2 regions of the Serratia sp. LTN-2 genome follow, and region 2 is predicted to be linked to the other one. Evidence: predicted binding sites of a transcription regulator. Region 2 holds the regulator's gene; the other holds the start of a gene.

Region 1 (4,000 bases), on a different contig from region 2:
CTCGACGAGCCCTCGCTCGGGCTGGCGCCGATCATCATCCAGCAGATCTTCGACATCATTCAGCAGCTGCGGGAAGAGGGCATGACCATCTTCCTGGTGGAGCAAAACGCCAATCAGGCGCTGAAATTGGCGGACCGCGGTTATGTGCTGGAAAACGGCCGCGTGGTGTTGGAAGATACGGGGGCTGCATTGTTAGCCAACGAAGCAGTGAGGTCGGCGTATCTGGGCGGTTAATCCGCCCCCCTACGAATTAAAATAATCAGGTACGAGAAGAAGAAATGAAGACAGAAGGGTTACTCGCGCAGCGCATCGTTAACGTAAAAAGTTCGGCCATCCGTGAATTGCTTAAGCACAGCAAGATGGAACACGTCATTTCGCTGGCGGGCGGCATCCCCTCTGATGCGCTGTTCGATTTCGAAGGATTGAGCATCGCCACGCAGCAGGCGATCACCGAACAGCCGAAAAGCGCGTTCCAGTATGGCTTGACCGAGGGCAGCCCGCTGCTGCGTGAGCGCATCTGCGCGCTGTGCGCCGAGCGCGGCGTCACCGCTCGCGCGGAAGAGGTGATGGTCACCGCCGGCTCTCAGCAGGCATTGGATTTGGTGATGCGCGCCATCGTCAACCCGGGCGACGTATTCGTGGTGGAGCGCCCGACCTACCTGGCGGCGCTGCAAACGCTGGAACTGGCGGAGGCCAACATCATGTCGGTTTCGTCCGACAGCGACGGCATGGTGGTGGAAGAGTTGGCCGAGCTGCTGAAAACCCAGCGCATCAAGGGCGTGTATGTGGTGCCGAACTTCGGCAACCCCAGCGGCATCACCCTGAGCGCCGCGCGCCGCGAACTGCTGGTGAAGCTGGCCGCCGAACATAACTTCCTGATCATCGAAGACGATCCGTACGGCGAGCTGCGCTTCACCGAAGAGCGCCACCCGACGCTGCATCAGGTGTCGCAGCGGGTGCTGGGCAACACCGACCACATCATCTATACCTCGACCTTCTCCAAGATCCTGGCGCCGGGCCTGCGGTTGGGCTGGGCGATCCTGCCGCCGTTCCTGCTGCATAAAGTGGCGATCATCAAACAGGCGGCGGATCTGCACGCCAGCGCGCTGTCGCAGAGCATCGTCGAGTGCTACCTCGGTTTGGGCCGCCTGCCGGCGCAGATCGACAAGATCCGCGCCGCCTACAAACAGAAGGGCGAGATCCTGGCCGGTTTGGTGGAACAGGAACTGGGCGACTACATCACCTTCGATAAGCCGAAGGGCGGCATGTTCCTGTGGGCGCGTTTCCGCCAGCCGTTCAACGCCACCGAATGGCTGAACGCCACCCTGCAGCAGGGCGTGGTGTTCGTGCCGGGGGAATACTTCTTCTCCGACAATCCGGATCGTTCGACCTTCCGCCTGTCGTTCGCCACCGCCACCGAGCAACAGATGCAGGAAGCGGTGGCGCGTCTGCGCCGTTCGCTGTAATCCTCGCGGCGGCGGAGCACATGCCCGCCGCCGACATCAAACCGCCATCTTCACTTCACCTTGCCGTCATGTGGCTGTCATGTAACGGTTATTTTTCTGTCATCCGAGCATGGCATGTTATCCCCCGTCATCTTTCGAGCCGCAGCGTTGTTGGCTGCCCGGCTGCCCCCCTGTCACTTAGTTAGCTAAGCTCCAGGGTGCCAGCAGGTTGCCGCCTGGCTGCAACTCGAAAGCTATAGGGGGCACTCCCTCATCAAGAATTGATTCTTTTCGCTCACGCGCTTTTACACCAGCTTTTTTCAGGAGTTAGGCATGCTCACCTACGCTATTCGCAAAACCACGCTGTGCGTCGCGTTGACCCTGGCGGTCAGCACTCAGGCACTGGCGGCGACCGAGATCCCGTTCTGGCATTCGATGGAAGGCGAACTGGGTAAGGAAGTGGATTCCCTGGCGGAGCGCTTCAACCAGTCGCACAGCGACGTCAAGATTGTGCCGGTTTATAAAGGCAACTACGAACAGAGCCTGGCGGCGGGCATCGCCGCTTACCGCTCCGGCAAGGCGCCGGCGATCCTGCAGGTTTACGAGGTGGGCACCGCCACCATGATGGCCAGCAAGGCCATCAAGCCAGTCTACGAAGTGTTCAAAGAGGCCGGCATCAACTTCGACGAGTCGGTGTTCGTGCCGACGGTGGCCGGCTATTACACCGACAACAAGAGCGGCCATCTGCTGTCGCAGCCGTTCAACAGCTCCACGCCGGTGCTGTACTACAACAAAGACGCCTTCAAGAAGGCCGGCCTGAACCCGGATCAGCCGCCGAAAACCTGGCAGGAACTGGCGGCGGATACTGCCAAGCTGCGCGCGGCCGGCATGAAATGCGGCTACGCCAGCGGCTGGCAGGGCTGGATCCAACTGGAGAACTTCAGCGCCTGGCACGGCGTGCCGTTCGCCAGTGAAAACAACGGTTTCGGCGGTACCAACGCCAAGCTGGAGTTCAACAAGCCGCTGCAGGTCAAGCATATCGAGCTGCTCGAAGCGATGAACAAGAAGGGTGATTTCACCTACTTCGGCCGCAAAGACGAATCCACCGAGAAGTTCTACAACGGCGATTGCGCCATCACCACCGCCTCTTCCGGTTCGCTGGCGGACATCAAGCACTACGCTAAATTCAACTACGGCGTCGGCATGATGCCTTACGATGCCGACGCGAAAAACGCGCCGCAGAACGCCATCATCGGCGGGGCCAGTCTGTGGGTGATGAACGGCAAAGACGCCGCCACCTACAAGGGCGTGGCCGAGTTCCTGCAGTACCTGGCGCAGCCGGAAATCGCCGCCGAATGGCACCAGAAGACCGGCTATCTGCCGATCACCACCGCGGCTTACGATCTGACCAAGCAGCAGGGCTTCTACGACAAGAACCCGGGCGCCGACGTCGCCACTCGCCAGATGCTGAACAAGCCGCCATTGCCGTTCACCAAGGGGCTGCGCCTGGGCAACATGCCGCAGATCCGCAGCGTGGTGGATGAGGAGCTGGAAGGCGTGTGGACCGGCAAGAAAACGCCTCAGCAGGCGCTGGACGCCGCCGTGCAGCGCGGTGACGTGCTGCTGCGCCGTTTCGAAGCGTCGACCAAGTAATCCTGTGTCGCGGGCCCGGTAGACCGGGCTCGCATCTTCACGCCGATCCTCCCGCACCCGATTAATGGTTTAACGTCTATGTCATCTTCCCGTCCCGGTTTCGGCTGCAGCTGGTTGCCCTATGCATTAGTGCTGCCGCAGCTGCTGATTACCGCCGTGTTCTTTTTATGGCCCGCCGGCGAGGCGCTGTGGTATTCGGTGCAGAGTCTCGATCCGTTCGGCCTGTCCAGCCAGTTTGTCGGGCTGGATAACTTTAAGCAGCTGTTCCAGGATCCTTACTACCTCGACTCGTTCTACACCACGCTGATCTTCAGCTTCCTGGTGGCGGGCATCGGGCTGGCGGTCTCGCTGTTTTTCGCCGCGCTGGTGGACTACGTGCTGCGCGGCAGCCGCCTCTACCGCACGCTGATGATCCTGCCCTATGCGGTGGCGCCGGCAGTGGCGGCGGTGCTGTGGATCTTTCTGTTCAACCCCGGTCTCGGGTTGATCACTCACTTCCTCAATGGGCTGGGCTATAACTGGAACCATGCGCAAAACAGCGGCCAGGCGATGTTCCTGGTGGTGCTGGCCTCGGTATGGCAGCAGATAAGCTATAACTTCCTGTTTTTCCTCGCCGCGTTGCAGTCGATCCCGCGTTCGCTGGTGGAGGCGGCCGCCATCGACGGCGCCGGCCCGGTACGCCGCTTCTTCCATCTGGTGCTGCCGCTGATCGCGCCGGTGAGCTTCTTCCTGCTGGTGGTCAATCTGGTGTACGCCTTCTTCGATACCTTCCCGGTGATCGACGCCGCCACCGGCGGCGGGCCGGTGCAGTCCACCACCACGTTGATCTACAAGATCTACCGCGAAGGCTTCGCCGGATTGGATCTCTCCAGCTCCGCCGCGCAGTCGGTGATCCTGATGCT
Region 2 (4,000 bases):
TTCGCCAGGGTGTCGGAGCCGACGCTGGACAGATTGCCCGCCAGCATGCCGTCGGGCTGCGCCAGCGCGCCACGTCCGGCCAGCAGCGCCAGGCAAAGCAACAGCCCTCGGGTGATTCGGGTCATACCGGTGTCTCGCGTTAATTTTTCACCGCATTCTCTGATAAAGCGGCCGGAACAATCAACCGGTTGGGTAAGGTAAAGATAAAGCGGGTGCCGATCCCCGGTTCGCTGAGGATCTCCAGCCGCGCGTCGTGATGGCTGAGCGCGTGTTTGACGATCGCCAGCCCCAGCCCGCTGCCGCCGGTCTGGCGCGAACGGGCCTTGTCGACGCGATAAAAACGCTCGGTCAGGCGCGGAAGGTGCTCGGCGGCGATGCCCGGCCCGTTGTCGCTGACCTGGAACTGCGCACCATGTGCCGTCTGCTGCCAGCTGACTTCGATATGGGTGCCCTTCGGCGTGTGGTTGACCGCGTTGTATACCAGGTTAGACACCGCGCTGCGCAACTGGTCTTCATTGCCGAACACTTTGAGCTGTTCGTTCACCCGGAAAGCGATCTCGTGATTACCGCCGCTCAGCGATTGCGCCTCGCGCTGCAACACCCGCAGCATCAGCGGGATATCCACCCGTTCGTTCATGTCGACATTGGGCGCCGCCTCGATGCGCGACAGCGTCAGCAGCTGTTTGACCAGCCCGTCCATCCGGCGGGTCTGCTCTTGCATGGTGCTCAGCGCCTTGCTGCGCAGCGATCCGTCCTGCTCTTCGTCGCCCATCATTTCCAGGTAGCCCTGCAGCACCGTCAACGGCGTGCGCAGCTCATGGCTGACGTTGGCGAAGAAGTTGCGCCGCGCCCCTTCCAGCTGGCGCATCTGGGTGACGTCGCGCGCCACCATCAGCAGTTGCCCTTCGGAATAGGGCATCACGCGGAATTCGACGTAATGTTCGTTGTTCAACTGCAGCGTCAGCGGGCGCGAAAACTCCTGCTGTTGCAAATAGTGGCTGAACTCCGGATAACGCAGCAGGTTGAGGATGTGCTGGCCGTTGTCTTCCGGCCAGCGGAAGCCGAGCAGATGCTGCGCCAGACCGTTGCACCAGAAGATATTGCCTTCGACGGTGGTCATCACCACCGCGTCAGGCAGCGATTCGGCCCCGCTGCGAAAGCGCTTGATCAGCAGCGCCAGCTCGCGGCGGCGGCGGCGGTTGCGCTGCTGCATCTGATACAGGCCATAGAACAACGGCTCCCAGCTCCAGCGGCCGGGCGGCGGCGTCATGCTGCGGTCGATCCACAGCCAATGGGAGAGTTTGAGCTGGTTGTAGAAATTCCACACCAGCGCAGCCAGCGCAGAGGCCAGCAGGAACCAGGGCAGATAACCGAAAATCAGCCCCAGCAGTAAGGCGGGCAGACAAAAAAGAGCCAGCTCCAGAGCCAGCCTCTTCCACGACAGACGTTCTAACACGGCATATTCTCCAGCGCGGCGCGATCAGTAGCGCGTTGAGAACCGGTAGCCGGTGCCCCGAACGGTTTGAACCATTTTATCATGCCCACTGGTTTCTAACGCCTTGCGGAGCCGACGGATATGCACGTCAACGGTACGGTCTTCCACATAAACGTTAGTGCCCCAGACGTGATTAAGCAACTGCTCGCGGCTATAAACCCGCTCCGGGTGGGTCATAAAGAAGTGCAGCAGCTTGAACTCGGTCGGCCCCATGTCCAGCGCCTGATCGTTCGCCATCACGCGGTGGGAGGACGGATCCAGGCTCAGTCCTTGCATTTCAATCACTTCTTCCACCGCCATCGGTGAAATACGGCGCATGACCGCTTTGATGCGTGCCACCAGCTCCTTGGGCGAGAACGGCTTGGTGATGTAATCATCCGCCCCCACTTCCAGGCCGCGCACCCGGTCTTCCTCTTCGCCGCGCGCGGTCAACATCATCACCGGGATATCGCGGGTCAGCGCTTCGCGCTTCATATGCTTGATAAACTGAATGCCGGAACCGCCGGGCAGCATCCAATCGAGCAACACCAAATCAGGGAACGGCTCAGACAGGCGCGTCACGGCGCTGTCATAATCCTCGGCTTCCAACGGTTGGTAACCATTCTGTTCCAACACAAAGCACACCATCTCACGGATCGGCGCTTCGTCTTCCACCACCAGTATGCGTCTTGCCATCGTCAATCCTGCCAATGTGTTAGCGACTTTGCGGGCGCCATTATGCGTCAGTTTTGTGACACTTTTATGAAAAAAAGCGGCTGTTATAGGCAGTAAGCATAGCGATTATTTCCCATAGTAAAGAAAAATCATTCCGCTGCCCTCGCCATTGCGCCGGGACAGCCGGCGCCGCGGCCTTTATAATCATCGCCATTACCTTTGCACCCGGGAGTGTCATGCGCCTGATCCACACCTCTGACTGGCACCTTGGCCAGTACTTTTTCACCAAAAGCCGCGCCGCCGAGCACCAGGCTTTTCTGAACTGGCTGATCGAACAGGTAGAGCAGCAGCAGGTGGATGCGCTGATCGTCGCCGGGGATCTGTTCGATACCGGCTCGCCGCCCAGCTACGCCCGCGAACTGTACAACCGCTTCGTGGTGGAACTGCAGCACACCGGCTGCCAACTGGTGGTGCTGGGCGGCAACCACGATTCGGTGGCGACGCTGAACGAATCGCGTGAACTGCTCTCCTGCCTGAACACCACGGTGATCGCGAGCGCGCAAGGCGCCCCCGAACAGCAGATCCTGGTGCTGAACCGGCGCGACGGCCAGCCGGGCGCGGTGCTGTGCACCATCCCGTTCTTGCGGCCACGCGATCTGCTCACCAGCCGCGCCGGCGAATCCGGCGCGCAGAAACAGCAGGCGTTACAGGAAGCCATCGCCGAACATTACCAAACGCTGTATCAGGCGGCCTGCGAGCGCCGCGACCAATTGGGCCTGCCGCTGCCGATCGTCGCCACCGGCCACCTGACCACCGTCGGCGTCACCACCTCCGACTCGGTGCGCGACATCTATATCGGCACCCTCGACGCCTTTCCGGCGCAGGCCTTTCCTCCCGCCGACTATATCGCGTTGGGCCACATCCACCGCGCGCAGAACGTCGCCAAATCGGAGCACATTCGCTATAGCGGCTCGCCGATCCCGCTCAGCTTCGATGAACTGGGCAAAGCCAAAAGCGTCTTTATGGTCGATTTCGCCGACGGCGCTTTGCAGCAGGTGGAAGCGTTAACGATCCCGCAGTTTCAGCCCATGCAGCTGATCAAAGGCGATCTGGCCGAGATCGAACGGCAGCTGCGGCAGTTTGCCGATTATGACGGTGAGCTGCCGGTGTGGCTGGATATCGAAGTGGCGACGCAGGACTACCTCAGCGACATCCAGCGCCGCATTCAGCTGCTGGCGGACGAGCTACCGGTGGAAGTGGTGCTGCTGCGGCGCAGCAAAGAACAGCGCCGCCAGGCGATCGCACAGCAGGATAAGGAAACGCTCAACGAACTGAGCGTCAATGAAGTGTTCGAGCGGCGCCTGGCGCAGGAGATTGAGCTGCCCGAAACGCGCCAACAGCGGATGCGCCAAATGTTCCGCCAGGTGGTCGAGGCGGTGCAGCACAACGCCGAGGAGAACAACCCATGAAAATCCTCAGCCTGCGCTTAAAAAACCTCAACTCGCTGCAGGGCGAATGGAAGATTGACTTCACCGCCGAGCCGTTCGCCAGCAACGGTCTGTTCGCCATTACCGGCCCGACCGGCGCGGGCAAAACCACCCTGCTGGACGCCATCTGCCTGGCGCTATACCACCAGACGCCGCGCCTCAACGTCACGCCAAGCCAGAATGAACTGATGACCCGCCATACCGCCGAATCGTTGGCGGAAGTCGAGTTCGAGGTCAAGGGCGTCGGCTATCGCGCCTTCTGGAGTCAGCGCCGCGCCAAAAACGCGCCGGACGGCAACCTGCAGGCGCCGAAAGTCGAACTGGCGCGCCGCGAAGACGGCAAGATCCTGGCGGACAAAGTGCG

Evidence for each region. The regulator PhoB, encoded in region 2, activates phosphate uptake and scavenging genes when phosphate is short. The targets are predictions, from matches to a motif close to CTGTCATAAAACTGNCNNAT.
Region 1: a site for PhoB is predicted at 1,541-1,560, ahead of ugpB (sn-glycerol-3-phosphate ABC transporter substrate-binding protein UgpB). Genes of this name have one in related genera too.

The regions. Positions count from the first base shown of each region.
Region 1 is NZ_JCAXDO010000006.1:248,447-252,446, forward strand. It holds gene livF (high-affinity branched-chain amino acid ABC transporter ATP-binding protein LivF) at 1-234, shown strand, start outside; gene AC6BYQ_RS14665 (aminotransferase-like domain-containing protein) at 279-1,466, shown strand; gene ugpB (sn-glycerol-3-phosphate ABC transporter substrate-binding protein UgpB) at 1,779-3,098, shown strand; gene ugpA (sn-glycerol-3-phosphate ABC transporter permease UgpA) at 3,177-4,000, shown strand, end outside.
Region 2 is NZ_JCAXDO010000004.1:145,027-149,026, reverse strand. It holds gene AC6BYQ_RS10610 (PstS family phosphate ABC transporter substrate-binding protein) at 1-125, opposite strand, end outside; gene phoR (phosphate regulon sensor histidine kinase PhoR) at 140-1,456, opposite strand; gene phoB (phosphate response regulator transcription factor PhoB) at 1,481-2,170, opposite strand; gene sbcD (exonuclease subunit SbcD) at 2,386-3,618, shown strand; gene sbcC (exonuclease subunit SbcC) at 3,615-4,000, shown strand, end outside.